Regions from separate parts of the Serratia grimesii genome, predicted to be linked through region 2. Evidence: predicted binding sites of a transcription regulator. Region 2 holds the regulator's gene; the other holds the start of a gene.

Region 1 (15,600 bases), 2.2 Mb from region 2:
CGCACGGTGCATGCGAGCGATTTGCCCTTTCATCACCACAAAGCGTGAACCCGTCAACTTAACTGCAGCGGCAAAGTCCAGACCACCGGCCATTTCGCCCAGATCGACATGATCGCGGACCGGGAAATCGTACTGGCGTGGTTCACCCCAGCGGCTGACTTCCTGGTTGTCACTGTCGTCTTTACCGTCTGGCACAGCATCGTCCGGCAAGTTCGGTATCGCCAACGCATAATCACGGATCTCAGCCTGCAGCTGATCCAGTGCGGCCTTGGCAGTATCCAGCTTGTCACCCAGTTCGTTTACTTCGCGACGCAGCGGCTCAATGTCTTCCCCGCGCGCTTTAGCCGCGCCGATGGATTTCGATCGGGAGTTACGTTCGGCCTGCAGTGTTTCAGTTTCTACCTGCAGAACTTTGCGGCGCTCTTCTTGAGAACGCAGCAGATCCAGATCGAGTTTAAAGCCTCGGCGAGCCAGTTTGACGGCGACTGCGTCTAGCTCATTACGCAGCAGATTGGGATCGAGCATGCTAATCCTGTGCTTATTGTTATTGAAAGAAAATTTGATGTTTTATTCGGCTGAATTTGAAGCCGTATAAAGGAAGAGTGATACCCGCTAACCTTACCGCAACGGCAACGCTAGCGGTAGCGTTTTGTCTGGCTATTTTGATCCTGCTCAGCCAGCCATGCCAGCTTTTCACCAATTTTACCTTCCAGACCGCGTGTGGTTGGATGATAGTAACGCGTCTTGGCCATTTCTGGCGGGAAGTAATCTTCGCCGGCTGCATAAGCATTGGGTTCATCGTGAGCGTAACGGTACTCTGCACCCAACCCCATTTCTTTCATCAGCTTGGTTGGCGCATTGCGCAGGTGCTCAGGTACATCATAATCAGCCATCTCTTTGGCATCGCGTATTGCCGCTTTGAAGGCTGTGTAAACCGCGTTGCTCTTTGGCGCGCAAGCCAAATAAACGATAGCCTGGGCAATCGCCCGTTCGCCTTCCGCCGGACCGACGCGGGTAAAGCAGTCCCAGGCCGCGATAGCGACCTGCATGCCACGCGGATCGGCGTTGCCCACATCTTCGGAAGCAATCGCCAGCAACCGACGTGCCACATACAGCGGATCGCCGCCAGCGGTAATAATACGTGCATACCAGTACAACGCAGCATCCGGCGCTGAACCACGCACCGATTTATGCAACGCCGAAATCAGATCGTAAAAGCGGTCGCCTTTATTATCAAAACGCGCACTGCGTTCGCCAGACACTTCTTTCAGTAATTCCGGCGTCAACACACGGATACCTTTGGCGTTGATCTCCGCCATGTCCGCCATCATTTCCAGGCTGTTCAACGCCCGGCGTGCATCACCGCCCACCAGCTCTGACAACATGCGGCGCGTCTCATCCGGCAACTCGATATTCTGCCCGCCAAACCCCCGGCTGTTGTCCTGCATCGCCTGATCCAACACCTGGCTGATATCGTCGGCAGTTAATGCTTTCAACAGATACACACGAGCACGTGACAGCAGAGCAGAGTTAAGTTCAAAGGACGGGTTTTCGGTTGTCGCACCGATAAAAGTAATGGTGCCGTCTTCAATATGCGGCAGGAAAGCATCCTGCTGACTTTTATTAAAACGGTGCACTTCATCAACAAACAAGATAGTGCGACGACCGGCGTCACGGTTCTGACGCGCACGCTCGATCGCCTCACGGATCTCTTTAATACCGGACGTCACGGCCGAAATCCGCTCGACGTCCGCGTGGCCGTAACGACCAATCAATTCCGCCAGCGTCGTTTTCCCTGTACCCGGCGGCCCCCACAGAATCATCGAATGCAGTTGCCCCGCTTCGATAGCGCGCGGTAAAGGCTTACCCGCAGCCAACAGATGCTGCTGGCCGATGTACTGTGCCAGCGTCGTCGGCCGCATACGCGCGGCCAACGGCTGGAACTCATTCTGGGAAAAATCGAGCGACATATTACTCACGCAGACCTCACTGGCGCTGGTCGTCCAGCGTCACCCCCTTCGGCGGGGTAAATTTAAATTTGCTGGCATCGGCAGCAACATTCTGCTGACTTTTCAGCGTGTAAGAGCTGCGCTGGCCGTCCTGCTCAACCGCGGCAAAACTGCGGATAGTGCCGCTGTTATCCACGCTAATGGCGAACTGTTTCAGGTTGCCGCTGCTGGATTTTGGCGTGAGCTCAAAATCATTACCCTTCTGTTTAACGTTGTACTGTTTCCAGTCATTGGCGTTATTACGGGTGATCAGCATAAACGGCGTATTGCCGGTGGCATTTTTCAGCCAGGTGGCGGTCACCTGCTCAACAAAGGGGTTGTAGAACCACAGGGTCTGACCGTCTGATACCAGCACGCTCTCGTCCGGCGAGGTCATGTGCCAATTAAACAGGTTCGGACGTTTCACCCAAAGTTCACCTTCACCCTGCTGTACCGCAGCGCCATCGCTACTGGTTACGGTCTGGGAGAAGCTGGCGTGGAAACTGTTCACTTTCGCCAGGCGACTTTGCAGATCCTGTGCGGCGTCGGCCAACACAGAGGTGGAAGCGAATCCCGAAAGCAGACAACAGGCAACTAACAGTTTTTTCATTATTCCAGATACCTTATGAAATGCGTTAACCGCAAGGCGGTGCCGTGCGGGTCAAATTAACCCTTAACACCCTTACTCTACCCGAATCCATCAACCTGCATATAGGCCAATGCTCCGAGAAGCCGATGGGTTTACGCTTCTTTGCACAAGGGCCGCTAAGCGGCCCTTTATTATTTAATAACAACGATTAAAGCTTCATCAATCATGCCGTGGCGGTGCCAGCACCTCGCGGTTGCCGTTATGCCCCTGCTCACTGACAATGCCCTGAGCTTCCATCTGTTCGATGATACGCGCAGCTCGGTTATAACCAATGCGGAACTGACGTTGTACACCGGAAATAGAGGCGCGGCGTTTATCCACCACAAACTCAACCGCCTGGTCAAACAGCGGATCCAGCTCTTCGTCGCCGTCCAGGCCGCCACCAGCACCGCCCTCACCGTCATCACTGCTGCTAAGGATACCCTCTTTATATTGAGGTCGCTCACGCGCTTTCCAATCCTTAACCACTGCATGCACTTCCTGATCGCGCACAAATGCACCGTGTACACGTACAGGAATGGACGAGTTAGGCGCCAGATAGAGCATGTCACCCATACCCAGCAAGGATTCAGCACCGCCCTGATCGAGAATGGTACGCGAGTCAATCTTGCTGGACACGGTGAAGGCGATACGGGTTGGGATGTTGGCCTTGATCAGACCAGTGATCACATCCACCGAAGGGCGCTGAGTTGCCAGCACCAGGTGGATCCCCGCAGCTCGCGCTTTCTGCGCCAGACGAGCGATCAACTCCTCAACCTTTTTACCAACCGTCATGATCAAGTCAGCAAACTCATCCACCATCACCACGATATAAGGTTCTTTCTCCAATACCGGCGGTGTGATGTCCATACTGTCAGTTGGTTTCCAGAATGGATCCGGGATTGGGCGTCCCATCGCCTCGGCCTGGTCGACACGTTCGTTATAACCGGCCAGATTACGCACACCGAGCGCAGACATCAGCTTATAACGGCGTTCCATCTCGGCGACACACCAACGCAATGCGTTAGCAGCGTCTTTCATGTCGGTTACCACGTCCGTCAACAAGTGCGGAATGCCTTCATAGACCGACAGTTCCAGCATTTTCGGGTCAATCATGATAAAGCGCACTTCTTTCGGCGTGGCCTTATACAAGATGCTCAGGATCATGGCATTGACCCCTACCGACTTACCGGAACCCGTCGTCCCCGCGACCAACAGGTGTGGCATTTTCGCCAGATCAGCCACCACCGGTTCACCGGAAATGTCTTTACCCAATACGATTGCCAACGGCGATGGATTATCACGGAACGCTGGGCAATCCAGCACTTCTCGCAGATAGACTGTTTGGCGTTTAACGTTAGGCAGTTCTAACCCAACGTAAGGTTTGCCGGGGATCACCTCGACCACACGAACCGCAGAGGTTGACAGTGAACGAGCCAAATCGCGAGACAGATTTGAAATACGCGCAGCCTTAACACCTGGAGCCAGATCCAACTCAAAACGAGTAATCACCGGGCCAGGGAGGATATCGACTACGTCGGCCTTCACACGGTAATCGGCCAGGCTGGCTTCGACCAAACGCGCCTTTTGTTCCAACGCAAAGGTATCTATCGGTTCAACCTCTTTCGGGGCTTCAGTCAGCAGATCCAGCGTCGGCAACGGCGTGGTTGGTTTTTGCAGCGGCATATCATTACGCATCAGGAACGGGTGAATCAGGCTATCCATCGCTGGCTGCTGCGGAGCAGCTGGTGCCGGTTGCGCGACAGGTTGCTGATAAGCTGGTTGCTGTTGCTGAGCAGCCGGTTGCTGCTGCGGTTGTTGATAGGCCGGTTGGTATGGTTGTACCGGTGGTGTCTGAGGCTGAGCTTGCGGCTGATAAACCGGCGCTGCAGGCTCAAACTGACCGAATGGCACATCATCTTCACGCTCGCTTTGCTGCTCAATACGGTCTTCAAGCTGTGGCGACAAGGTGAACAAGGGCTCAACTGGGCCATCATCAACCAAATCATCCATCGGCGAGAAACCAAACGCATTGCGCGTGTCTACCGGCGTGGTTGTCTGTGCTGATGGTGCAGCTTCTTGTTGCCCATAGCGCTGGTTTTGTTGTTCAGCAAACGCCTGACGCAGTGCGGCCTCTTGCAGAGCTGCCTCATCATCCTGATTATCTTGCGCGTATTCCTCGCCATAACGTTGGTTTTGCTGTTCGGCAAACGCTTGGCGCAACGCAGCTTCCTGCAAAGCTTCATCATCCTGCTCGGGTGCAAGACTATCGGCAATCGGCAATGGCTCGTCATCTCCACGGCTACGCTGTTCCTGTTCGGCAATGCGCTGTGAAGGCAGCTTGATACCGTAAGAAGCCAGTTCGCGTCGGGTAGGAATGCGCACAGGGTTCGGGCGTGGCAACTCAGGGCCAAGGCCTTGTTTCACCTGCGAGTTAGCCTCACTGGTAGCGGTAAATGCCGGCATAAACGTATTGGCGGCGACAGCCCCCGCAACCGCAGCTGCTGCGGCAGGAGCCTGAGGTTTCACGTTACCAAACGGCGTAGCGCCAAGCTCACCGGCACTAAAACCAGCCGGAGCACTGAGGTCTGCACTATCACGCTGGGCGGCAGAAAAATCAAACGGGGAACGTTCGTGCACCGGTGATGCGGCCGGAACATCCCAATTACCCAAGCGCGGTTCATTCTCATCATCCAGATAAGGATCAGCCGGGCGCGTCAACGTCGGCGTCGGTGTCTCTTCAGGGATCTCGAACGAATATAATGGCGGCGTCGTGTTTTCCGCGACCGTGCTCATCGGGTGTTGGTTCACTGATGCAGGCGCGGTCGGGGCCACGGTAACAGACGGAGCCTGTGCTACGACAGGCGCCGCAGTGACAGGTGCGCTGGCTACCGCTGGTGCAACGGGTTCGCCATTAACAGTATCGTCATCATTAGCCCGCAGGACGCTGAGTAAGGGATCCTGAGCATCTTCTGCCGCCAATTCTGCCGCCAACTTGGCGGTTTCCGTTACTGAAGGAGCAGAGAACAACACGTCGTCTTCCGCCGCATTAGCCGCAGCCGCAGTGGTGGCAGCAGCAAGCGCAGCTTCTTTCTGTGCAGATTCGGGTTGTTCTTCAACATAACGGTCGTCGTCGTCGTGATAACGGTCTTCACGGCGTGAGCGATTGGTCATAAAGGTCGCCGTACCCAGTACCGCACCACCGATTCTTTCGGCGATCACCAGCCAAGACCAACCGGTAAACAGCGTAAGCCCCGCAGCCCAGACGCACAGCAGCCCTAAGGTTGCACCGATGCCGTTGAACCACGGCAACATGGCATTACTCAGCAAACTACCGATAACGCCGCCGGAAGCGAAGTAATAGAGATCGTCGACATTCAATGCCGCCAAGCCACACGAAGTGAGCACCAGCGCCAACGTGCCGATCAAGCGCAATGAAAGCGCAAAATAGTCGATGTACTCGCCGTTGCCGCGCTGACGGTAAGCCGCCCAGCACAACATTAGCATGATCGGTGGTATCGCATAGGCGAGTACCCCGAAGGTGAAGAACAGCGTGTCGGCCATCCAGGCCCCGACGCCACCGCCCAGGTTATGAATCGGCTCATGCCACGCGGTCTGCGACCAGCTTGGGTCAGATGGATTAAAACTGACCAAGGCAGCCATGAGGTAAATGGCAAAAATGGCCACCACGATCAACACAGCTTCGAGCAAACGGCGACCGCTGCTGAGTTTTCTCAAGGTAACTTCTTTATCTTCTGTATATTCCTGGCTCAAGAAAGGCTCTCCAGGTTCCTGTTAGCTGACATAGCAACAGCGCCGAGAAGCTTCCCCGGCGCCGAAACTGTATGAATAAACAGGAGTGTAACCAATTTAATCAGGTTTTGCACCTGCACCCTACCGTGTTTTGATAACCAGACGGTTACTCTGTTTCACTTCTTCCATTACAACGTACGTACGGGTGTCGTTAACCCCCGGCAGACGCAGCAAGGTTTCACCGAGCAACTTACGGTAAGCAGACATATCCGGTACACGGGTTTTCAACAGATAGTCGAAATCACCGGACACCAGATGACACTCCTGAATTTCTTCAAGCTTCTGCACTGCTGAGTTGAATTGCTCAAACACATCTGGTGCACCGCGGTTCAACGTGATTTCCACGAAGACCAACAGGGACGCATCCAGATAATGCGGGTTGAGCAAAGCGGTATACCCATGAATGAAACCCTGACGCTCGAGGCGGCGCACGCGTTCTAAACATGGTGTTGGGGATAGCCCCACGCGCTTCGAAAGCTCAACGTTCGAAATACGCCCATCCTTCTGCAGCTCGTTCAGGATATTGCGGTCGATACGGTCGAGATCTTTACCCGGGCGTTTCTTATTGTCTGCCATTATTATTGTCTCTCTTATTTTCTTCCCTGCACTTGCCACACCCTAGCCAACGTCAATGTGTAAGGGCTCGTTCCAAGCGAAGACCCAATGCCTGTCATATGTTTCACTACCATCATCCACCGTTGTGCAGTCTGTCTGTCAAACCCTGCACAGCGTGTTTAAATGACGTTAATCGCAAGAAGAAATTTGCTACTCGCCTGCGCGATATCGACTCACCTGCCGCACAAGGTTTCATCAACGGCGTAAAACTCTGCGCCAACGCCGTAAATACGTACGATTTACTGCAGGTGCGGGGATAATTTCTTCTTCCTATGATGTTTTCGCAAATGCGCAGCGGATTGTCAAAGTAAAAGAAGCAAAATCAGAAGAACGTACCGTCATGAAAAGTTAGCACCCCGTTTTTAGTTATGAATCGCTGGCTTAAAAACCCCGCAGAGAAGGCGCTTAAACCCGCTTAACGTGCTGTTTCCGGTCAGGTGAACACAAAATTGCGGTGTGTGGTTTCCATAAGTTAAATTGCTGCGTTTTACGCTCGATTTAGCATCAAAATAATAATTAATAGGCAATGACTATCAAACAAATCGTTAACAACATCCCCTGACGCTTTTTTTAATGCTGCATTTTCCCTACAATCGGATCCATTGTCCGCCATTGTGGGAAAAGAGGTTATTCATGGGCACGGCTAAACACAGCAAATTATTGATTCTGGGCTCCGGCCCGGCTGGCTACACCGCCGCAGTTTATGCTGCGCGCGCCAACCTGAGCCCGGTACTGATTACCGGTATGGAACAAGGGGGTCAACTGACCACCACCACCGAAGTGGAAAACTGGCCAGGTGATGCCGAAGGCCTGACTGGCCCAGCGCTCATGGAACGTATGCGTGAGCATGCAGAAAAATTCCAGACCGAAATTGTGTTTGACCATATCAACAGTGTTGATCTGCAAAACCGTCCGTTCCGTCTGTTTGGCGACAACGGTGAATACACCTGTGATGCATTGATCATCGCCACTGGTGCTTCGGCCCGTTACCTTGGCCTGCCTACCGAAGAAGCATTTAAAGGCAAAGGCGTTTCCGCCTGTGCTACCTGCGACGGTTTCTTCTACCGCAATCAGAAAGTCGCGGTCGTCGGTGGCGGCAACACTGCCGTAGAAGAAGCGCTGTATCTGTCCAATATTGCAGCTGAGGTTCACCTGATTCACCGCCGTGATAGCTTCCGTTCAGAGAAGATCCTGATCAACCGGCTGATGGAGAAAGTGAAAAACGGCAACATCGTACTGCATACCGACCATACTCTGGACGAAGTGCTGGGCGATGAAATGGGCGTTACCGGTGTACGTATCCGCAGCACCAAAGAAGAAAACGAAACACGGGAACTGGCGTTGGCCGGCGTGTTTATCGCTATCGGTCACAGCCCGAACACCAGCATCTTCGGTGGTCAGTTGGAATTGGAGAACGGGTATATCAAAGTGCAGTCCGGTATTCACGGTAATGCCACCCAGACAACCATTCCTGGCGTATTCGCCGCTGGCGACGTGATGGACCACATCTACCGCCAGGCGATCACCTCTGCCGGTACCGGTTGTATGGCGGCACTGGATGCTGAGCGTTACCTGGATGGCATCGCCAACGCAGAAGTGCTGTAACAGCACCCTCTGCCATATTGAAAAGCGGCTACCTTAGCCGCTTTTTTTGTACCTGCAACATCAACCAGACAGGTATTCAATGCAGAATCTTCTCCACTGGCGTTTGTTGGTTGCCGTGGCCGACAGCGGCACAATCACTCTGGCGGCACATCAATGTGGCATGACTCAGTCCGGTGCCAGCCAGGCTATCGCTCAGTTAGAGGACACGATGAATACCCCGTTGTTGGTCCGCCTGCCACACAGTGTGGTACTCACACAAAGCGGTGAACAGATCGTTATCCACGCCCGCGCTATGCTGGCTGAACTTGATGCCATTCAACATTACGCGCATCAGGCGAAAAGCACGCACGCCGGTAAAATACGTCTGGCCAGCTTCCCCTCTGCATTTTCCCTGTTGCTGCCACCGTTATTGCGTAAATTCAAACGACGCTATCCCGCCATAGAGTTAGTTCAGTTGGAAGGCACCGATCAGGAAGTCGAAAACTGGTTGGCTCTGGAAACCGTCGACGTTGGCGTCGTATTGAATCCTGGAAAAGGCAGGCAAAGCTACCCACTGGGGCAAGATCTGTGGCTGGCGGTGACCACCAACGGGCATCCATTAGCCAGGGGACGGCACCCCGTAGATTTCAGCGCACTGGCTGAACACCCCTTTGTGCTGGCTACCGGCGGCTGCCAACTTAATGCACAGCGGCTGGCACAAATGTCCGGTTTTGAACTATCAAATGTGCGCGTGACGGTCAGTGACTGGAGCACCGCGATAACGCTGGTTCGCGAAGGGATCGGTGTATCGCTCATGCCCGCATCAGTGATACCGCCTGATGCGCCAGGCATTTGTACTCTTCCACTGCGTTCACCGCTTTACCGTCATTTTGGCTTGGTCTGTTCGTTCAGCGGTGCAAGCTCCGCGCCGGTACAGACCTTATTACAGTATCTGCAGGATCATCTCCCCCTGCCCGTCAGTAGCTGAACTAATAGCGGGTTTCTGACATTCTAATTTTTCTCTCGGCGGTGCTGACGACATTCTGATGGCTAAGCAATCTTGCTTCTTGTCTCAGGAACTGTCATGAAACTCTACTTTGCACCCAATACCTGCTCACTTTCCCCGCACATTGTTCTGCGCGAGCTGGGTCTGCCGTTCGAACTGATCCGCGTGAATAACCGCACTAAACGCAGCGCTGACGGAAAAGACTTCTCTCACGTGAATCCCAAAGGTTATGTTGCCGCCCTGATGCTGGATGACGAACAGGTAATCACCGAAGGTGCCGCCATCGTGCAATATCTGGCGGATCTGCGCCCTGAAGCCGCACTGGCGCCCCCAAATGGGTCATTCGACCGCGTACGATTACAAGAATGGCTGAATTTTATTACCAGTGAGATTCACTCAGGCTCCAGTCCGCTATTCAATACACGCCTCCCGGAAGAGGTTAAAACACTGTTTCGCGATAAGCTGCGCCGCCGTCTCGATTATGTCGCTCAGGTTTTGGACGAGCAGACATTCCTACAGGGAGAGCGTTTCGGCGTGGCCGATGCCTATCTGTTCACGGTTTTGCGCTGGATGGCCCAATTTTCTGTCGATTTAACAGACTGGCCATCATTAACCCGATATATGGCGCTGATCGCCCAACGTAAATCCGTACAAACCGCCCTGGCTGCGGAAACAGCCAGCCAAGAAGTGAAATAACCCGGTTGCCGCTGTCTGTTATACCGATATTTGACCGCTTTATTATTTTCAGTCTGCCGGGTGAAGAGGTAACATTGGCCTTCACTTGTTCGCTTCAGGTTGGGGCAAACACTTTTTTTAACAGTACGTTAACCTTGTCTGTAACAACAGGCGCCGGCGACGCAGACTCTTATCTGATGAAAAAAACCAGACAGCAACAGTTAACCCGTTGGCTCAAAACTCAGAGCACCCTGGCGCAGCGTTGGCTGCGTCTTTCCATGGTATTAGGGCTGATAAGCGGCATGCTGATTGTCGCACAGGCGTGGCTGTTAGCCGCCCTGCTCCACGCCCTGATTATCGAACACACCCCGCGTGAACAGTTGATCCCCTCGTTTCTCTGGCTTGCCGCCACCTTCGCATTGCGGGCAATATTGAGCTGGTTGCGGGAGCGTGTTGGGTTTATCTGCGGACAGGTGATCCGCCAGCGGATGCGTCGTCAGGTACTGGATAAACTGCAACAACTCGGTCCTGCCTGGATCCAGGGAAAACCGGCCGGTAGCTGGGCCAGTATCATCGTCGAACAGATTGAAGACATGCAGGATTATTACTCCCGCTATCTGCCACAGATGTATCTGGCGGTGTTTATCCCATTATTGATCCTGATTACCGTCTTTCCAATTAACTGGGCCGCGGGCCTGATTCTGTTAACCACCGCGCCACTGATCCCGATGTTTATGGCGTTGGTTGGTATGGGTGCCGCCGACGCCAACCGCCGCAACTTTGTCGCACTGGCACGACTGAGCGGCAATTTCCTCGACCGCCTGCGTGGGCTGGATACGCTGCGCCTGTTTAACCGCGCTGAAGCAGAAACTGCACACATCGCCAAATCGTCGGAGGATTTCCGCAGCCGCACCATGGAAGTGTTGCGGTTGGCATTCCTGTCTTCGGCAGTATTGGAGTTCTTTGCCTCCATCTCCATCGCGGTGGTCGCGGTCTATTTTGGTTTTTCCTTCCTTGGTGAACTTAATTTCGGTAGTTACGGCACCGGTGTCACGCTGTTTGCCGGCTTCCTGGTGCTGATCCTGGCGCCAGAGTTTTTCCAACCTCTGCGTGACCTGGGGGCCTTCTACCATGCCAAAGCGCAAGCCGTGGGCGCGGCTGAAGCCCTGGAAACCTTCCTCAGTGCAGAAGGCGAACAAATGGGCAACGGCACGCAAACGCTAAATACGGATACTCCACTGGAACTGCAAGCACAGAATCTGGAAATCCTGTCACCGAATGGCGTATTACTGGCTGGCCCGCTGAGCTTTACGCTTGGCGCCCACCAGCGCATTGCGTTGGTCGGCCTGAGCGGTGCCGGTAAAAGTTCGTTGTTGAACCTGCTGCTTGGCTTCCTGCCCTATCGCGGCTCACTGACGGTCAATGGTATCGAGTTGCGCGAACTGGCTGCCGAAGGCTGGCGCCAACAGCTTGGCTGGGTAGGACAGAACCCGCACCTTCCGGCGCTGACATTGCGAGCCAATATCCTGTTAGGAAACCCGCAGGCCAGCGAGGCGCAGTTGCAGCAGGCCGTAGAACAAGCCTACGTCGGTGAAATTCTGCCACATCTGCCACAGGGATTAGAGACCGAGGTCGGCGATAATGCGGCACGTTTGTCCGTCGGCCAGGCTCAACGTGTCGCGGTTGCCCGGGCACTCATCAGCCCACGTCGTTTACTGCTGCTGGATGAGCCGGCCGCCAGCCTTGATGCTCACAGCGAGCGGCGAGTCATGCAGGCTCTGAATGCCGCCTCGCATCAGCAAACCACCCTGCTGGTTACTCACCAGTTGGAAGATACCGAAGATTACGACCAGATTTGGGTCATGGAAGGCGGGCAAATTGTCCAGCAAGGCGATTACGCCACGCTGAGCGCTCAGCCGGGCCTGTTTGCCAACCTGATCGCACACCGCCGCGGGGATCTCTAATCATGCGTGTTTTGCTGCCGTTCCTGGCACTATACCGTCGCCACAGCCTGTTGATCTGCCTGGGCATTGTTTTAGCCATCGTCACCCTGCTAGCCAGCATCGGTCTACTGGCGCTATCTGGTTGGTTCCTTGCCGCGTCAGCCCTGGCTGGGTTGGCGGGTCTATTTACCTTCAACTACATGCTGCCGGCTGCCGGCGTACGTGGTGCCGCAATTTTCCGCACGGCCGGGCGCTACGCCGAACGTGTTGTCAGCCATGACGCGACCTTCCGCGTGCTGTCCCATCTACGGGTGTTTACCTTTAAAAAGATCCTGCCGCTGTCACCGGGCGGTATTGCCCGTTTCCGTCAGGCCGATCTGCTTAACCGACTGGTCGCCGATGTCGATACGCTGGATCATTTATATCTGCGGGTCATCTCGCCACTGGTCAGTGCCGCCGTGGTGATCGCCGTCGTTACATACGGTCTGAGCTGGTTAGATACGACTCTGGCACTGACGCTGGGCGGTATTCTGCTGCTGCTGCTGTTACTGGTCCCCCCAGTATTTTACCGCGCCGGCAAACCCATTGGCGGCCAGTTAACTGCCTTGCGTGGTCAATATCGCACCGATCTGACCGCGTGGCTGCAAGGCCAGGCTGAACTGGTGGTGTTCGGTGCAGTTGATAGCTTCCGCGCTGCCCTGGATACCACAGAACAACACTGGCAGCGTCGCCAATGGCAGCAGGCTTCGCTAGGCGGCATGGCACAGGCGTTAATGATCCTGGCCAGCGGTTTAACGGTCACGCTGTTGCTGTGGCTTACGGCCGCAGGTGTCGGTGGTGACAGCCAGCCCGGCGCATTGATTGCGTTGTTTGTTTTTGCCGCACTGGCCTCGTTTGAAGCACTGATGCCGGTCGCGGGTGCCTTCCAGCATCTGGGGCAAGTGATCGCTTCCGCCACACGCGTGAAACAGGTGATCGACCGAAAACCAGAAGTCACGTTCCCAGCCCATGGATCAGCAGCTGAAAGCGGTGCGACACTGAGTCTGCAACAACTTACGTTTACCTACCCCGACCAACCGCTGCCGGTGTTGCAGGACGTCACGCTGGAGATTGCCGCCGGTGAACACATTGCACTGCTTGGGCGTACCGGATGCGGTAAATCGACCTTGTTGCAATTGCTGACTCGCGCCTGGGATGCCAATAGCGGGCAAATGCTGCTCAACGGACAACCATTGTGCACGTACGATGAAACGACGCTACGCCAGATGACAACCGTCGTCAGCCAGCGCGTGCATATCTTCAGCGATACACTGCGTGAAAACCTGCGTATTGCTGCGCCTGCTGCAACCGATGAACAGTTGCGCGAAGTACTACAGCAGGTGGGATTGGACAAGTTGCTGGAAAACGAGGGGTTGAACGCCTGGCTTGGGGATGGGGGTCGTCAGCTGTCTGGTGGTGAGCAGCGCCGCCTGGGCATTGCCCGCGCGCTGTTGCATCAGGCACCGTTACTGTTGCTCGATGAACCCACCGAAGGTTTGGATGCCGAGACCGAACAGCAGATCCTGGCGCTGCTGCGCCAACACTGTCAGGGTAAAACGCTGATTCTGGTTACTCACCGTCTCTACGGCTTAGAACATCTTGACCGTATCTGCGTGATGGATGGTGGCCGAATTGTCGAGCAAGGTGATCATGCCACGCTGATGGGTTTGCAAGGGCGTTATGCTCGCTTCCGCCAGCGTATCAGTGATATACCTCTGTAAAATGGCCTGTAGAGCACGCTGAGACCTTATATGCGTATTGTTAAGCTGTCACCGCAGTCACTGGTATTTCCCTCTCCTGAGGGCGCTCTGCGCGATCCTAACGGTCTGTTGGCCATTGGCGGTGACCTGACCGCGCCGCGGTTGCTGGCCGCCTATGAACGCGGCATCTTCCCCTGGTTTTCGCCGGGGGAAGCCATTCTGTGGTGGTCACCTGACCCACGCGCGGTGTTGTTCCCTGCCGAACGCCATATCAGCCGTAGTCTGAAACGCTTTCTGCGCAGTGATCCTTTCCGCGTTACGCTCAATCACGACTTTGCGGCAGTCATCGCCGCCTGCGCCGATCGTCCGCAGGAAGGCACCTGGATTGGCCCAGAGGTTCAGCGTGCTTATCTGCACCTGCATCGCCTCGGTTTCGCTCATTCTATCGAAGTCTGGCAGGATGACGTGCTGGTAGGCGGCATGTACGGCGTGGCTCAGGGCGCGCTGTTTTGCGGTGAATCGATGTTCAGCCGTACAACCAACGCATCCAAGTGTGCCCTGATGGCTTTTTGTCAGCATTTTGCCGCTTATGGCGGAGAATTGATTGACTGTCAGGTGCTTAACGCTCACACTGCCACGCTGGGAGCGAAAGAGATCCCCCGACGACAATTTTTGCAGCAGCTCAGTCAACTTCAGCGCAAGCCATTAGCGCCAGAGTGCTGGGCACCGCAAGTGTTACCCCCACAGCAGGTTGAACCACCCTCCCCAACAAACTAATTTTGCGGAAACGGTGCAATGTTCACCGACACTTCTTTACATAATGTGGGTTTTTCGGCATTATCTTGCCGGTTAAAAACTAAGGTAGTTAGACCTAGAGGATTCGATGGCCAAAGAAGACAATATTGAAATGCAGGGCACCGTTCTTGATACGCTGCCGAACACCATGTTCCGCGTTGAATTAGAAAACGGGCACGTGGTAACCGCACATATCTCCGGTAAAATGCGTAAGAACTACATCCGCATCCTGACGGGCGACAAAGTCACTGTAGAGCTGACCCCGTACGACCTGAGCAAAGGCCGCATTGTCTTCCGTAGCCGTTAATCGGCTCACTCGTCGCCAGCCGATGGCGGCACCGAGGATGTAATGCCTCCGGAGCCCTTTCCGTTTACCCCCGTAGCAACGTTCAACATCGAGTTGCAGGAGCGCAGGTAAACTGAGAGGGCTCAATCATTTCTGTTGTGGTGATGATTGCCACCCATAAAAAAAGCGATGCCGAAGCATCGCTTTTTCGTTATCTGGCCCAGGCTTAGTGCACTGCACCTTCATCCGCTTTGCGCATCGATGCGCTGAGGAAGTGGTACGTCAGTTTCTGGTTGTCCTTGTCCAGCTCAACCTTGACTGAACCACCGTCCACCAGCGAGCCGAACAGCAGTTCGTTAGCCAGTGGTTTCTTCAGGTTTTCCTGCATGACACGCGCCATCGGACGTGCGCCCATCGCACGGTCATAGCCTTTAACTGACAGCCAGTCACGCGCTTCGTCGCTCACTTCCAGTGACACACCCTTCGCATCCAGCTGCGCTTGCAGTTCGACGATAAACTTGTCGACAA
Region 2 (15,600 bases):
CACACTTTTATGCCGAGACAGCGTCTGGCTGATGAAATCGTCCAGCGCCGGCAGGTCCGCTACGGCGACTTTCAGCAGATAATCAGCATCGCCAGTGGTTTTATAGGCGTCAAGAATGGCGTCCACTTCTTCCAGCATCTGATGGAAACTGTCAATTTGCTCCTGCCCGTGCTGGGTTAGGCTTACTTCAATCAGCCCTACAAGCCCCAGTCCGACCGCCTCTGGTGCCAACCGTGCATGATAACCACGAATCAATTGCGCCTGCTCCAGGCTGATACGCCGCCGTGAACACTGGGAAGCAGACAGCCCAACCAGTTCGCTCAGTTCCTGATTGGTCAGACGGCCATTGGCCTGTAACAGCGTCAGGATTTTCATATCAAAATCGTCAATGTTGTACATAGCCACCTGTAAACTGTGTTAATAAATGTTGACGTTACAGCCTATCAGTTTTTTGACTGTGGATACCCTTCCCCCGCCGAGGTTGTGAAGCGCACAGCAGCAATGCCGAACGTTTCCACCAACTCATGGCATAAAAAGTGGGTAACTCGCGCAAGTCAGCAACAATTAACGGCTAAATAGCGCATAAAACCACGAATGTATAAAAAGGACGCCGATGAAAAAGCTATTACCTCTCGCACTGCTGGTTGCCGCCGGGAGCGCCAGCGCCCAATCACACCTGGATAAGGTTATTCAACAGGGCACGTTGGAAGTGTGCACGACTGGCGATTACAAGCCCTATACCTTCCTGAAAGAAGACGGCAGCTATGAAGGTATTGATATCACCATGGCGGAATCGCTGGCAAAGAGCCTGGGAGCCAAAGTGAAATGGGTGAAAACCAGTTGGAAAACCCTGACGCCTGATTTTGTCGCCGGTAAGTGCGACATCGCTATGGGCGGGATCTCCGTCACGCTGCAACGGCAGAGGCAAGTGTTCTTTGCCGATAAGCTGGATACGGACGGCAAAATCCCGTTAGTGCGCTGCACCGACGTGAAGAAATACCGCACCATCGACCAGATCAATAAACCGTCGGTACGCCTGCTTGAACCGGCGGGCGGCACCAACGAAGCCTTCGTTCACGCCTATCTGCCCAAAGCCAAGCTGACGCTAACCCATGATAATGTGGGAATTTTCCAGCAGTTAGTCGACAAGAAAGCCGATGTAATGATCACCGACGCTTCCGAAGCGTTATATCAGCAAAAACGCTATCCGAAGCTGTGCGCGGTAAACCCGAACAAACCGATGCAATACGGCGAAAAAGCCTACATGCTGCCGCGTGATGATTTGAGTTGGAAATTGTATGTGGATCAGTGGCTGCACCTGGCCAAAGCGACCGGTGAGTATCAAAGCATTATCGATCAATGGTTGGCAGTAAAGAAGTAACACGAACATGATCAGGGCCAGCACATGGTTGCTGGCCCCACGAGAAGCTATTCGCCGATATATTCCATCGCTACACGCTGTGTCAGCTTGGTAATCAGTTCATAAGCGCTGATGCCGGTGCAGGCTGCAATGCGTTCAACGGGCAACGCTTTCCCCCACAACACCACTTCATCGCCAACCTTATCCGTCGCATCAGGCCCCAGATCGACCGACATCATGTCCATCGACACGCGACCGACTATGGGGACTTCACGACCGTTGAGCCACACAGGGGTGCCGGAAGGTGCACTGCGCGGATAGCCGTCGCCATAGCCCATCGCCACCACGCCCAAGCGGGTATCCCCTTCACTCACCCAGGTGCCGCCGTAACCTACAGATTCACCGGCCTTGTGCTCACGTACCGCAATCAGGTTCGATTTCAGCGTCATGGCTGGTTGCAGATCGAACTGACAGCCATTAGAACCTTCCATCGGCGAAACACCGTATAGGATAATACCCGGACGAACCCATTCATTGTGTGCATCCGGCCACAGCAGAGTACCACCAGAGGCAGCGATCGAACGCTGGCCCGGCTTGCCACGGGCAAAGTTCTCAAAACACTGCATTTGCTTCAGCGTCGTGTCGGATTCAGGTTCATCGGCGCGGCTGAAGTGACTCATGATATTGACCGGCTGTACGACGTTACGGCAGGCACTCAAACGCTGATAGAAGGCCTCAGCCTGCTCCGGGCGTACGCCCAGGCGATGCATGCCGGTGTCCAACTTCATCCACACCGGCACCGGACGTGACAGCGTGGCCTGCTCCAGTGCTTCAAGCTGTTCAATACTATGCACGGCAGTTTCAATGTTATTGGCCACTAACACCGGCAGATCTTCGGCGGAGAAGAAGCCTTCCAACATCAGGATGGGTTTGACGATGCCACCAGAACGCAGCATCAGCGCTTCGCCAATGCGTGCCACGCCATAGCAGTCGGCATCTTGCAGGGTGTGCGCTGTTTCCAGCAGGCCATGTCCATAAGCGTTTGCTTTCACAACGGCAATCAGGCGGCTTTGTGGCGCCTGGCGGCGCACCTGTTGCAGATTATGTCGCAGAGCGCGGCGGTCGATTACAGCGGTTGCCGCTTTCATTTCAGTTCCTTAGCTGATTATTCGTCATCATATTGTGGCCCCGCGTAGTTATCGAAACGCGACCACTGGCCGTTAAAGGTCAGGCGCACGGAACCGATTGGGCCGTTACGTTGCTTACCTAAAATAATTTCGGCAATCCCTTTCAGATCGCTGTTCTCGTGATAAACCTCATCACGGTAGATGAACATAATCAGGTCGGCATCCTGCTCGATGGAGCCAGACTCACGCAGGTCGGAGTTGACCGGACGTTTGTCGGCACGCTGCTCCAGGCTTCGGTTCAACTGCGACAGCGCCACCACAGGCACCTGCAGCTCTTTCGCCAACGCTTTCAGTGAACGGGAGATTTCAGCAATCTCCAGCGTACGGTTGTCGGACAAAGAGGGCACACGCATCAACTGCAGGTAGTCAATCATGATCAGGCTAAGGCCATCATGCTCACGGAAAATACGACGCGCACGGGAACGTACTTCGGTTGGCGTCAGGCCGGAGGAGTCATCAATGTACATATTGCGCTTCTCCAGCAAAATGCCCATGGTGCTGGAAATACGCGCCCAGTCCTCGTCATCAAGCTGGCCGGTACGGATACGTGTTTGGTCAACGCGCGACAGCGACGCCAGCATACGCATCATGATCTGGTTGCCTGGCATTTCAAGGCTGAAGATCAGTACCGGTTTTTCCTGCGTCATCGCAGCGTGTTCGCACAAGTTCATGGCGAAGGTGGTTTTACCCATCGAAGGACGAGCGGCAACGATGATCAGATCCGACTTTTGCAAACCTGCGGTTTTCTTATTGAGATCCTGATAGCCGGTATCCACCCCGGTAACGCCATCATGCGGCTGCTGATACAACTGCTCAATGCGTGCAACCGTATCCTCCAGGATGCGTTCGATACCTTTCGGGCCTTCATCTTTGCTGGCGCGATTTTCCGCAATTTGGAATACACGTGATTCAGCCAGATCGAGCAAGTCTTCACTGCTGCGCCCTTGCGGATCATAACCGGCGTCAGCAATCTCATTAGCCACCGAGATCATCTCACGCACTACCGCACGTTCGCGTACGATATCTGCATAAGCGCCAATGTTGGCAGCACTTGGGGTATTTTTCGATAGCTCTGCCAAATAGGCGAAGCCACCGACAGAATCCAGCTCGCCCCGCTGTTCCAGTGACTCGGACAGCGTGATCAGATCGATCGGCCGGCTCATTTCCAGCAGGCGCTGCATCTCGGTAAAGATCAGACGGTGCGGGCGGCTGAAGAAGTCGTTGGCAACAACGCGTTCCGCCACGTTGTCCCAGCGTTCGTTATCCAGCATCAAACCGCCCAACACGGACTGTTCCGCCTCCAGCGAATGTGGCGGCATCTTCAGCCCTTCCATCTGGCGATCTCGTGGACGATCTCTGGCTTCGTCCGCGTTTGTTTTGTTGGTTGGTTTTTTTCCTGCCATGAAGCGTATTCTTTATCCGGTTGCGAATGGAGAATCCTGACGCGAGAGTATACGTGATTTTTATCTGTGATTCCTGCGGCATAACCGATGCAAAAAAGGTATCAATCTGCGCAAGGGCAAACTGGATCACCGATACTAAAACGCGTAGGGTGAAATTAGACACCCACACGAGGTAATGAAATGGCAAAGCGCATTCAATTCTCCGCCACCGGCGGCCCAGAAGTGTTGCAATACGTTGATTTTACACCCGTAGACCCAACCGCCGGTGAAGTGCAGGTCGAAAACAAAGCGATCGGCATCAACTATATCGACACCTACGTGCGTAGTGGGCTGTACCCACCGGCCACCCTGCCCAGTGGATTGGGTACCGAAGCCGCCGGCGTCGTCATTAAGGTCGGTGCGGGTGTCACCGCACTGAAGCCCGGTGACCGGGTGGTTTACGCTCAGTCGTCACTCGGTGCCTATAGTGAAGTGCACAACGTTGCGGTTGAAAAAGTGGCGATATTGCCGCACAACCTGAGCTTTGAGCAAGGCGCAGCCTCTTTCCTTAAAGGGCTGACGGTACACTATCTCTTGCGACAAACTCATGAAGTACAGCCAGGTGAAATATTCCTGTTCCATGCCGCCGCAGGTGGCGTCGGGTTGATTGCCTGCCAATGGGCCAAAGCGCTTGGGGCAAAATTGATTGGCAGCGTAGGTTCCGACGACAAAGCCGAGCTGGCAAAACGTGCCGGTGCGTGGGCAACCATCAATTACCATAAGGAAGACATCGCCCAGCGCGTGGCTGAACTGACGCAGGGGGAGAAAGTCGGTGTGGTGTATGACTCTGTTGGGCAAAGTACCTGGCAGAGCTCGCTCAATAGTCTGAAGCGACGTGGGTTGATGGTCAGTTTCGGCAATGCCTCCGGCCCGGTTACCGGTGTCGATTTGGCGCTGCTTAACCAAAAAGGTTCGCTGTATGTCACCCGCCCTTCCCTTAACGGCTACATTACCAATCGTGCTGAACTGCAGTTTGCCAGTAATGAACTGTTCTCACTGATCGGCAGCGGAGCCATCAAGGTCGACGTTAAAGAAGAACAGAAGTTTGCATTGGCCGACGCACAGCGCGCGCATCAGGTACTGGAAAGCCGCAACACCAGCGGTTCAAGCCTGCTGATTCCTGAGCGTTGAGATCGCCTACTGGATCGTTATGACAAATAAAAAGGGCTCCGTAAGGAGCCCTTTTTATTACTGCGTTTGTAGGGGTAGAGCAGAGTCCGCCAGAGACAGGGGTTGCTTGAGCAACACGCATATTTGGTATTACTGCCTCTTGCGGTGATGAAATAGGTCGCATCGCTGCATCGACAAACATCCTAACAGCCCGGAAACGCAAAAAACATGGCTAATGCGGCGCATTAGCATTTAAAGCGCCAAGCTGTGATCGCTGCCGCATTCAGAGCAAGTCTGTTGCGTATATTTCAGCGTGACCGACTGATTATTCGACAAAAAATCAATAACGCCGGATTTGTGGTTTCTGCATCGAACGGTATATCCACACACCCACAACAGCCAGAATCAGCCACGGCAACAGCTTAATCACCATCGCAAACAGACCGCCAATCAACATAAATGCCGCTGCCACCAGTAACGCGGCGAACACGCCCAACAGCGAAATCCCGGTCACCATCAGCATGACGACAAAACCGATAAGAAAGAAGAGTTCCAGCATGATTTTGCTCCTTCGCAAAACGAGGTATCTGCTGAGTTATTACAAAAAGCATGCCAGAAACACGACGGAACTAAGTGATTGAAATTAAAAAAAAGGCATGTCACAGCGCGCAACATGCCTGGTCAAAAAAACTAACTTTTAGTCAAATTTTATACCGATTCCGCCATCTCGGTACGCGGCAAACGCACTAAATTCAGCGCCTGCTCAACCACACGCGCATCGGCCCCTGGCTTATGTGCATTTTCGCTCAGGTGCCGGCGCCACTGACGTGCTCCCGGAACTCCCTGGAACAAACCTAGAATATGGCGGGTAATGTGACCCAAATAAGTGCCATTCGACAGCTCGCGTTCGATGTACGGATACAGCGACTCGATAATCGCTATACTGTCCATAACGTCTGTCTTCTTGCCAAACAGTTCACTGTCAACCCGCGCCAAAATACCCGGATTCTGATAGGCTTCGCGCCCCATCATTACGCCATCCAGATGCAGCAGGTGCTGTTTCGCCTCTTCCAGCGTTTTTACCCCACCGTTAATGGCCAAGGTCAGCGTTGGGAAATCACGTTTTAACTGGTACACACGTGGATAATCCAATGGCGGTACCTCACGGTTCTCTTTCGGGCTCAGACCTGAGAGCCAGGCTTTACGCGCATGAATCGTGAACATATCGCACTCGCCACGCCCGGCAACGGTGTCGATAAAATCACACAAAAATTCGTAACTGTCCTGGTCGTCGATGCCAATACGGGTTTTCACCGTCACGGGGATCGACACCACGTCGCGCATCGCCTTAATGCAATCAGCAACCAACGTTGCCTGCCCCATCAGGCAGGCCCCGAACATGCCATTCTGAACGCGATCGGATGGGCAACCGACATTGAGGTTGATCTCGTCATAACCGCGCTGCTCAGCCAGTTTGGCACAGTGCGCTAACGCAGCCGGATCGCTTCCGCCGAGTTGCAGTGCAACTGGATGTTCCTCTTCGCTATAAGCCAGATAGTCACCCTTACCGTGGATAATCGCCCCGGTAGTCACCATCTCGGTGTACAGCAGCGTTTCCTTGGTCAACAGGCGGTGAAAGTAACGGCAATGACGATCGGTCCAGTCGAGCATTGGCGCGATGGAGAAACGATTGGCGGCGTATTTTGAGGCGTTATTGTCTGTCGTCATGCTGGGCTACTGGCTACCTGATTCTGTCTGGGATTCAACAAACGGCGTACTGCCGCAAACGGCTATTATACCGACAATCGGTGGTATTGGGAAAACTGCCGCACCTATAGATTAAAAAATAATCAGAAAAAAACGAATAAACGGGCGCTTTTAGGTGTTCTCTCTGCAAGGGTGCAGCTCAGCACCCTCTCCCAATGAGGAAACAACCATGAACAATTTCGTCAAACGCCTGTTGCTACCCGTCATTGCCAGTTCTCTGTTGATTTCCGGTGCAGCATTAGCGATGGGGGGAGATGGCAGCGGCCAGACCACGCCAACCTGCCCGAAAGGTCAGATATACGATACAAAAACCAAGACGTGCATGGTGGATAAAAGCAGCATGATCAACGACAACGATCGAGCAAACTACGCTTATGCACTGGCAAAAAGCGGTCGCTATCAAGAAGCACTCGATGTACTTAACACCCTGAAGGATCCCAACACCGCCGTGGCGCTGAATTACCGAGGCTATGCCACCCGCAAGCTTGGCCGCACTGATGAAGGGATCAGCTACTATTTAAAATCAGTGGCGCTCGATCCTAACTACCCAAAAGTCCGCGAATACTTGGGCGAAGCTTATATGGTGAAGGGCCGCCAGGACTTGGCAAAAGAGCAGTTGAAGGTGATTCAATCACTGTGCGGCACCGGCTGTGAAGAGTACAAAGATCTGGCAGCCGCCATCGATCATCACCCAGAATCATGATGTAACAGAGCCTGGAGGCGCACATCAGCAGAGATGCGATTCGCAACGAAATCGGCCAGTACCTTTCCCGTCTGTGGCGCTATGGCCTGGTGCTTTCCCACCGACGGGATATTGCCGATGACTTGGTGCAAGCCACTTGTGTGCGTGCCCTTGAGCGCGCCGCACAGTTTGCTGAGGGAACGCGTATGGACCGCTGGTTATTTGCAATCCTTCATTCCATCTGGCTTAACGAGATCCGCGCTCAACATATCCGCCAGGGACAGGGTTTTGTCGATGTCGACGAACTGGCCAGTGCAGAAAATGGAGAGGAGCCCATATGGGCCAACGAGGTGATGCAGCGCGTTAATCAACTGCCCGAAGCACAGCGTAATACACTTTTCCTGGTATACGTGGAGGAGCTTTCCTACCGTGAAGCAGCCGAGGTGTTAGGTGTACCTGTTGGCACCATAATGAGCCGTTTGGCCGCTGCGCGACTGAGGTTGGCGAACGATAGCGTGCTGCAAACCCGCTCGCCGCAGGCAAAAGGAGAACAATCATGAGCTCAACCTATGCTGCGGATGAACTGCTGGTCGCCTATTTGGACAATCAGTTAGACCCACAACAACGCCAACAGCTGGAGCAACGCCTGGCTGGCGAACCGGCATTAGCCGAGCGTTTGTCATTGCTGGAACGCAGCAGTCTGCCTTTTAAACAAGCATTCGCCCCTTTACTTGATGAAGCACCAGTACAACGATTAAGGGGCGCATGGCCACTCACCGCAATGACGCCACAGCCGGGCGTCAGTCGTCGTGGACTCATTGCCGCCGCCGTTAGTTTCTTGGCTCTCGGGATTGCAGGCGATCGCGTCTATATACAGTTAAGCCAGCCGGAGGACAATTGGCGCAGCTTAGTCGCCCAATATATGGCGCTGTATACGCCGGAAACGCTGGCCGATGTTGATGTTAATGAATCAGCAACGCAAATTGCCGTTCAATTACAGCAAACCGGCGATCGACTGGGCATTACCCTCCCGGCAAAACAGTTGGTGTTAAACGGTGCTGAACTGAAAAACGCCCGCGTACTGGCTTACGACGATCGACGCATAGCTCAATTGACCTGGCTAGATGCGCAGTATGGTGCACTGGCGCTATGCATTATCCAGCAAACGGGCAAACGACAACCCGCCGAAAACGAACGCCGCCAAGGAATGAACGTAGTCTATTGGTCTGATAGCAGCCACGCTTTTATGCTGATTGGCCATAATCCAACGGGTGAAATGACCGCATTGGCAGCCCGCTTACAACGTGCCTTATCTCCCTGACACCGGTGTTCTTCCCGCCAACCGCTGAGACAAATTGTGAATAGCATCACATTTCGGGTTAAGTGCCAGTGGCCAACCGAACGATTAATGCGCCATCTCAGAGGAAAAGGGGCCGACTCTCGGCGATTTGGCTGAACCATGGTAAAATCGGCTTTTTTACGTACCGGGAAATTTGCCATGAACTCAAGCACCCAGGAAAAACTGCTGGCGCAGGCTGAACAACTCTGTCAGCAACGCAATGTGCGACTGACACCGCAGCGGCTGGAAGTGTTACGCCTGATGGCACAACAGCCCGGTGCCATCAGCGCTTATGACCTGCTCGATCTGCTGCGCGTCGCTGAACCCCAAGCCAAACCGCCAACGGTTTACCGTGCGCTGGACTTCCTGTTGGAACAAGGCTTCATTCACCGGGTCGAGTCAGCCAACAGCTACGTGCTGTGTCATCACTTTGAACAACCGATGCATACTTCCGCGCTGTTTATTTGTGATCGCTGCGGTCAGGTGACAGAACGCACGACTGAAGGGATCGAAGATACGCTGCAAAAACTGGCTAAAGAGTCGGGTTTTGTCCTGCGTCATAGCGTAGTGGAAGCACACGGTCTGTGCGTCGCCTGCGTTGAAGTAGAAGCTTGCGACAGCAAGCATGATTGCGGCGAACATGACCATAGCATTGCTATCAAGAAGAAATAAGCGGGGTTAGCAGGCACCTCCCTGTGTCTGCAGACTTGGCGTCAAGGGGGGAGACACCAAGCTTCTGGCCGCAATCTGCTGCTGCCTATCGCTCTACCAGCGATATTTGTTGTGATCTTCCCAAGACTTCACTTCTTTTTCGGCCGCCTCTTTCTGGTAGCCATAACGCTCTTGGATTTTACCGACAAGCTGTTCGCGTTTCCCTTCGATGACCGTCAGATCGTCATCGGTCAGCTTGCCCCATTTTTCCTTCACTTTCCCTTTAAACTGCTTCCAGTTACCGTCGGCTTGATCTTTGTTCATAGTATCTCCGTTAACCTGTGGTGAATCAGTTTCAGATCCTGCTGGCCGAGGAGAATCCCCGTTCACTTCGCCAGCCACATGATTAATTATAGAAGCAGATAGCGACAAACAAATAAAAACCAGAATTAAAATCCATTTTTAAATCAAAAATAAGAAAAAAACGCCAACAAACAACTTCCTATGCGACATTATTCGCAGGCGATAATATGTAACAAAATACAAATTAAAACATAAATGAATTTTATGTTTTAGTGAGAAAATCACATCATTGCGCGGTTGAAAACCAGCTGCCGCGCAGCCTGTGACGGTGCCAAATCCATCCAAGCGCGATGCCACGCAGCGCAAGAAAGACCGCCAGCGCCAACCATAATCCATGGTTGCCCAAGACAGGCACGCTTAACAGCGTCAAGCCGTAGCCCGCAGCCGCTACGGCCATGCTGTTACGCATTTCTGCGCCGCGAGTTGCACCAATGAACATGCCATCCAGTAAATAGCACCACACCCCTACCAGCGGGAGCACCACCTGCCAAGGCAGATAGTCTCTCGCCATCGCGCGCAGTTCTGGCAGCGAGGTCAATGCCGCAATGATTTGCTGCCCGGCAAACGCATAAACCACACCAAAGGCCAGCGCCACCAAACAGGCCTGTCGGCAAGCAGCCCGCCACACCTTGCGCAATTGGCTATCATCGCGTGCGCCATAGGCATGACCAGAGTGCGCTTCTACCGCGTAGGCAAAACCATCAAGCGCATAAGCGGTAAAGGTCAGTAAATTCATCAGTACCGCATTGACTGCCACTACGTCACCGCCAAGTCTGGCACCGAAGATAGTCAACGATGCCAAGCACAGCTGCAGCAACAGTGAGCGCAACATAATATCGCGGTTCAGCGCGAGCAGACGCCGGAGGTTTCCGCGCCAGGCATGGCGCAACATGGGTACCGAAATACCGCGTATGCGCATTACACGCCAGGACAGCCATAGCCCCAGCAGCAGCGTGGCATATTCAGACAAAGCCGTCGCTGTCGCCGCCCCCTGAACATTCCACCCCAGCCCCATCACCAGCCAGATATCCAGTACGATATTTAATAGATTACCGACAATCAGCAGAACGACCGGCGCCCGCACGTATTGCACGCCAAGCAACCAGCCCAAGATCACCATATTTGCCAATGCCGCTGGCGCGCTCAGCCAACGGATTTCAAGAAACAACCGTGCCTGCTCAAGCACCGCGTTATCGCCGCCGACAATATGCAGTGCCGTATTGATCAACGGATGGCGTAGCAACACGATAGCGACACCGGCCAATACCGCCAGCAACAGCGGTTGCATAAAGGCGCGTGCCAATCCCTGCGGGTTTTGTGCGCCCAACGCCTGTGCCGTCAACCCGGTGGTACTCATGCGCAAGAACAGCAGCAGCATAAACAGGAAGCTGGTGGCCATCGCGCCAACCGCCACGCCCCCCAAGTAAATCGGACTATCCAGGTGGCCAATGACCGCTGTGTCGACCAACCCAAGCAGTGGCACAGTGATATTGGAAAAGATCATCGGTAGCGCAAGACGCCACAAGGCTTTATCGGTATCGCTGGTAAAAGCAGAAATCAGGCGCATAGTGAAATGTTCCCGTGGCAGTGCGGTTTTAATCAGTCAGAAATGACATCGCCCCAGAGCTGGGGCGATTTAAATCAGAGAACGATGTTCGGGCGTGGGGATTAAACCCAGTCGCCATTGCGGATCACACCGACCGCCAGACCTTCAATGGTGAAATTCTGCTGGCGCAGATCAACCACAATCGGTTGGAACTCACTGTTTTCTGGCAGCAGTTCAACGACATTGCCGTGTTTTTTCAGACGCTTAACTGTGACTTCGTCTTCAATACGCGCCACAACGACCTGGCCGTTACGTACGTCCTGAGTTTTATGTACCGCCAGCAGGTCGCCGTCGAGAATACCGATATCACGCATCGACATACCGTTAACCCGCAGCAAGAAATCTGCACTCGGTTTGAATAAGGAAGGATCCACTTTGTAGTGCCCTTCGATATGCTGTTGCGCCAACAGCGGCTCACCAGCGGCCACGCGGCCAATCAGCGGTAAACCTTCTTCATCTTCCATCAGCAAACGAATGCCGCGCGACGCACCAGAGACGATCTCGATGACGCCTTTACGCGCCAATGCTTTCAGGTGTTCTTCTGCAGCATTTGGCGAGCGGAACCCCAGACGCATGGCGATTTCGGCGCGCGTTGGCGGCATGCCAGTGGACGAAATATGATCGCGAATCAGATCATAGACCTCTTGCTGTCTGGTAGTTAGTGCTTTCATTCCGCCCCCTGTTTGTTTATACAGTCTTGCTGTGAGTATATACAGGTAAGTGCGGCTTGGGAACCGAAGAATGAATAAAAATCAGGGATTAGCGACCCATGTCGCAACAGGGCCACCCCACTCAGGCAAAGTGCTGCCAGAGTACCGAGCCCCAGACAAACAGTGCCAAAATAATTGCCAGTGAAACTGCCGCCGACCCCATATCTTTCGACCGGCCCGAAAGCTCATGATGTTCAGTACCCACCCGATCGACAATCGCCTCAATCGCGCTGTTGAGCATCTCGACGATCATCACCAGCAGCACCGATCCGATCAGTAAAATGCGTGCTATCGCACCCACGTCCAGCCAAATCGCCAGTATGATAGCCAGCACGGTCGCCACCAGTTCTTGGCGGAATGCAGCTTCATGCTGCCAGGCAGCGGAAAAGCCTTTATAAGAGTAGCCGGCGGCTTTAATAATACGGGTCAGGCCGGTTGCTTGGTTTGCCATGTTTTTTAGTGCCTTTCACAGAGGTAAGTCATAATTAAAGAGTCTAGGCCAGGAAATGCTTCCGGCTCTCGGTTTTCCAACACCACAGATCTGCTACCCGGTTTCTGGTATGCTTGCGGCGCATTGCTAACAAGAGGCTTCACGTTGTTATGTCAGGTTGGCGTAAAATTTATTATAAACTATTGAATTTACCACTCAAATTGTTGGTAAGAAGTAAGGTTATCCCTTCAGATCCGGTCACGGAGTTAGGGTTGGATCCCTCACGGCCGATTTTGTATGTTTTACCTTATAATTCCAAGGCGGATTTACTGACGCTACGCACCCAGTGCCTGGCGCAGGATCTGCCCGATCCCCTCAATCCGCTGGAGATAGACGGTACCGTGCTGCCTAGCCACGTGTTTATTCACGACGGCCCGCGCGTATTCCGCTACTACACACCGAAAGAAGAGTCAGTAAAACTGTTTCACGACTATCTGGATCTGCACCGCAGTAATCCGGATCTCGATATTCAGATGCTGCCTGTTTCAGTGATGTTTGGTCGTTCTCCAGGCCGCGAAGGCCATGGCACGCCGCATCTGCGCCTGCTTAACGGTGTACAGAAGTTCTTTGCCGTGTTGTGGCTCGGCCGCGACAGCTTTGTGCGTTTCTCCAACACCGTTTCGCTGCGTCGCATGGCGACGGAACACGGCACGGACAAAACCATCGCACAAAAACTGGCGCGCGTAGCACGAATGCACTTCTCGCGTCAGCGTCTGGCAGCCGTTGGCCCAAGCCTGCCGGCCCGTCAGGACCTGTTCAACAAACTGTTGGCGTCCAAAGCGATCGAGAAAGCAGTCGAAGACGAAGCGCGCAGCAAGAAAATTTCCCATGAGAAAGCCCAGCAGAACGCCATTGCGCTGATGGAAGAAATCGCTGCTGACTTCTCATATGAAACTGTGCGCCTTTCCGACCGCGTGTTGAGCTGGACCTGGAACCGGTTATATCAAGGTATCAACGTCACCAACGCCGAACGCGTGCGTCAGTTGGCACAAGACGGCCATGAGATCGTTTATGTGCCCTGCCACCGCAGCCACATGGACTACCTGCTGCTTTCTTACGTCCTGTATCACCAGGGCCTGGTGCCGCCACACATTGCCGCCGGTATTAACCTCAACTTCTGGCCGGCTGGCCCGATCTTCCGCCGCCTGGGTGCCTTCTTTATCCGCCGGACGTTCAAAGGCAACAAACTGTATTCGACGGTGTTCCGCGAATACCTCGGCGAACTCTTTAGCCGTGGTTACTCAGTGGAGTACTTTGTCGAAGGTGGTCGTTCTCGTACCGGACGTCTGCTGGAACCGAAGACCGGCACTCTGTCGATGACCATTCAGGCAATGCTGCGCGGCGGTTCTCGCCCGATCACACTGGTGCCGATCTACATCGGTTACGAGCACGTGATGGAGGTGGGCACCTACGCTAAAGAATTGCGTGGCGCGACCAAGGAAAAAGAGAGCCTGCTGCAGATGCTGCGTGGTCTGCGCAAGCTGCGTAATCTCGGCCAGGGTTATGTCAACTTCGGTGATCCACTGCCGTTGACCACTTACCTGAACCAGAACGTGCCTCAATGGCGTGAATCGATTGATCCTATCGAATCCCAACGCCCAAGCTGGTTGACGCCGACGGTTAACGATCTGGCGGCCAAGATCATGGTGCGCATCAACAATGCCGCCGCGGCTAACGCCATGAACTTGTGCTCCACGGCGCTACTGGCTTCACGCCAACGCTCGCTGACCCGTGAGCAGTTGCTGGAGCAGCTTGAATGCTATCTGCAACTGATGCGCAATGTGCCTTATGCCAGCGATGTCACCGTACCGACCCAGACGCCAGATGAGCTGCTGGATCACGCGCTGAACATGAATAAGTTTGAGGTCGAGAAGGATAATATCGGCGATATCATCATCCTGCCACGCGAGCAGGCAGTCCTGATGACCTATTACCGCAATAATATCCATCATCTGCTGGTGCTACCTTCACTGATAGCCACGATCGTGATGCATCATCGCCGCGTTTCTCGCACCGAACTGCTGCGTCAGATTGGGTTGATTTACCCAATGCTGAAGGCTGAGCTGTTCTTGCACAACGACAAGGAACAACTGTCCGAAGTGCTGCGACCACTGATCGAGGAAATGATCCGTCAGCAACTGATCTGCGATAAGGGTGACGAACTGGTTCTGAATCCAGCACGCATCCGACCATTGCAATTGTTGGCCGCCGGTATCCGCGAAACGCTGCAACGCTACGCCATAACCATGTCGATCCTCAGTGCGAATCCGAGCATTAATCGCGGTGCACTGGAGAAAGAGAGTCGGATTATGGCCCAGCGTCTGTCGGTATTGCACGGCATCAACGCGCCAGAGTTCTTCGACAAAGCAGTGTTCTCAACCCTGGTGGCAACGCTGCGTGAAGAAGGCTATATCAACGATATTGGCGATGCAGTTCGTGAGCACACCATGGAGGTGTACAGCATGCTGAGCGATTTGATCACCCCAGAGATCAAATTGACCATTGAGAGTGTCAGCATGCCAGCGGAAACCAACGCGCCGTCGGTTGCACTCGAAGAAGTTGAAGAAAAAGACGAGTAATCCGTTGTTACGGAAACGAAAAAGGCACCCTCGGGTGCCTTTTTTATTGCCAGTGGCCCGTTAAGCCTGCCAGTAACTCAGCGCGATACCAATAAACAGCACTAACCCAACGTAGTTGTTGTCCAGGAATGCCTTGAAGCAGGCCTCGCGCTCACGGGTCGCGATCTGCTTTTGCTGGTGGATAAACAGCGCACCTGCCAGCAGTAACGACCAGTAAAATGCCCCGCTCAACTGAGCCAGATAGCCAACCCAGACTAACAACAACAGCGTGGCCAGTTGCAGTAAGCCAACGATCAGTTTGTCGTAACGCCCAA

The links. Region 2 encodes LexA, which represses DNA repair genes until DNA is damaged. Its sites were predicted from a motif close to TNCTGTATGTACATACAGNA; they were not measured.
Region 1: SGBXF1_RS08295 (DNA translocase FtsK 4TM domain-containing protein) is a predicted target of LexA. The motif match lies at 6,456-6,475, and genes of this name have one in related genera.

What each region holds. Positions count from the first base shown of each region.
Region 1 covers NZ_LT883155.1:1,769,364-1,784,963, reverse strand. The annotation lists gene serS (serine--tRNA ligase) at 1-525, opposite strand, end outside; gene SGBXF1_RS08305 (replication-associated recombination protein A) at 636-1,979, opposite strand; gene lolA (outer membrane lipoprotein periplasmic chaperone LolA) at 1,987-2,598, opposite strand; gene SGBXF1_RS08295 (DNA translocase FtsK 4TM domain-containing protein) at 2,797-6,390, opposite strand; gene lrp (leucine-responsive transcriptional regulator Lrp) at 6,511-7,005, opposite strand; gene trxB (thioredoxin-disulfide reductase) at 7,678-8,649, shown strand; gene SGBXF1_RS08280 (LysR family transcriptional regulator) at 8,729-9,616, shown strand; gene gstA (glutathione transferase GstA) at 9,713-10,330, shown strand; gene cydD (heme ABC transporter permease/ATP-binding protein CydD) at 10,507-12,273, shown strand; gene cydC (heme ABC transporter ATP-binding protein/permease CydC) at 12,276-14,012, shown strand; gene aat (leucyl/phenylalanyl-tRNA--protein transferase) at 14,043-14,768, shown strand; gene infA (translation initiation factor IF-1) at 14,875-15,093, shown strand; gene clpA (ATP-dependent Clp protease ATP-binding subunit ClpA) at 15,299-15,600, opposite strand, start outside.
Region 2 covers NZ_LT883155.1:4,667,830-4,683,429, forward strand. The annotation lists gene SGBXF1_RS21770 (Lrp/AsnC family transcriptional regulator) at 1-399, opposite strand, end outside; gene SGBXF1_RS21775 (transporter substrate-binding domain-containing protein) at 614-1,381, shown strand; gene alr (alanine racemase) at 1,429-2,508, opposite strand; gene dnaB (replicative DNA helicase) at 2,526-3,950, opposite strand; gene SGBXF1_RS21790 (quinone oxidoreductase) at 4,131-5,120, shown strand; gene pspG (envelope stress response protein PspG) at 5,440-5,658, opposite strand; gene dusA (tRNA dihydrouridine(20/20a) synthase DusA) at 5,808-6,827, opposite strand; gene SGBXF1_RS21805 (tetratricopeptide repeat protein) at 7,036-7,569, shown strand; gene SGBXF1_RS21810 (RNA polymerase sigma factor) at 7,659-8,108, shown strand; gene SGBXF1_RS21815 (anti-sigma factor family protein) at 8,105-8,869, shown strand; gene zur (zinc uptake transcriptional repressor Zur) at 9,047-9,559, shown strand; gene SGBXF1_RS21825 (CsbD family protein) at 9,653-9,862, opposite strand; gene dinF (MATE family efflux transporter DinF) at 10,128-11,468, opposite strand; gene lexA (transcriptional repressor LexA) at 11,570-12,178, opposite strand; gene SGBXF1_RS21840 (diacylglycerol kinase) at 12,300-12,668, opposite strand; gene plsB (glycerol-3-phosphate 1-O-acyltransferase PlsB) at 12,818-15,286, shown strand; gene ubiA (4-hydroxybenzoate octaprenyltransferase) at 15,347-15,600, opposite strand, start outside.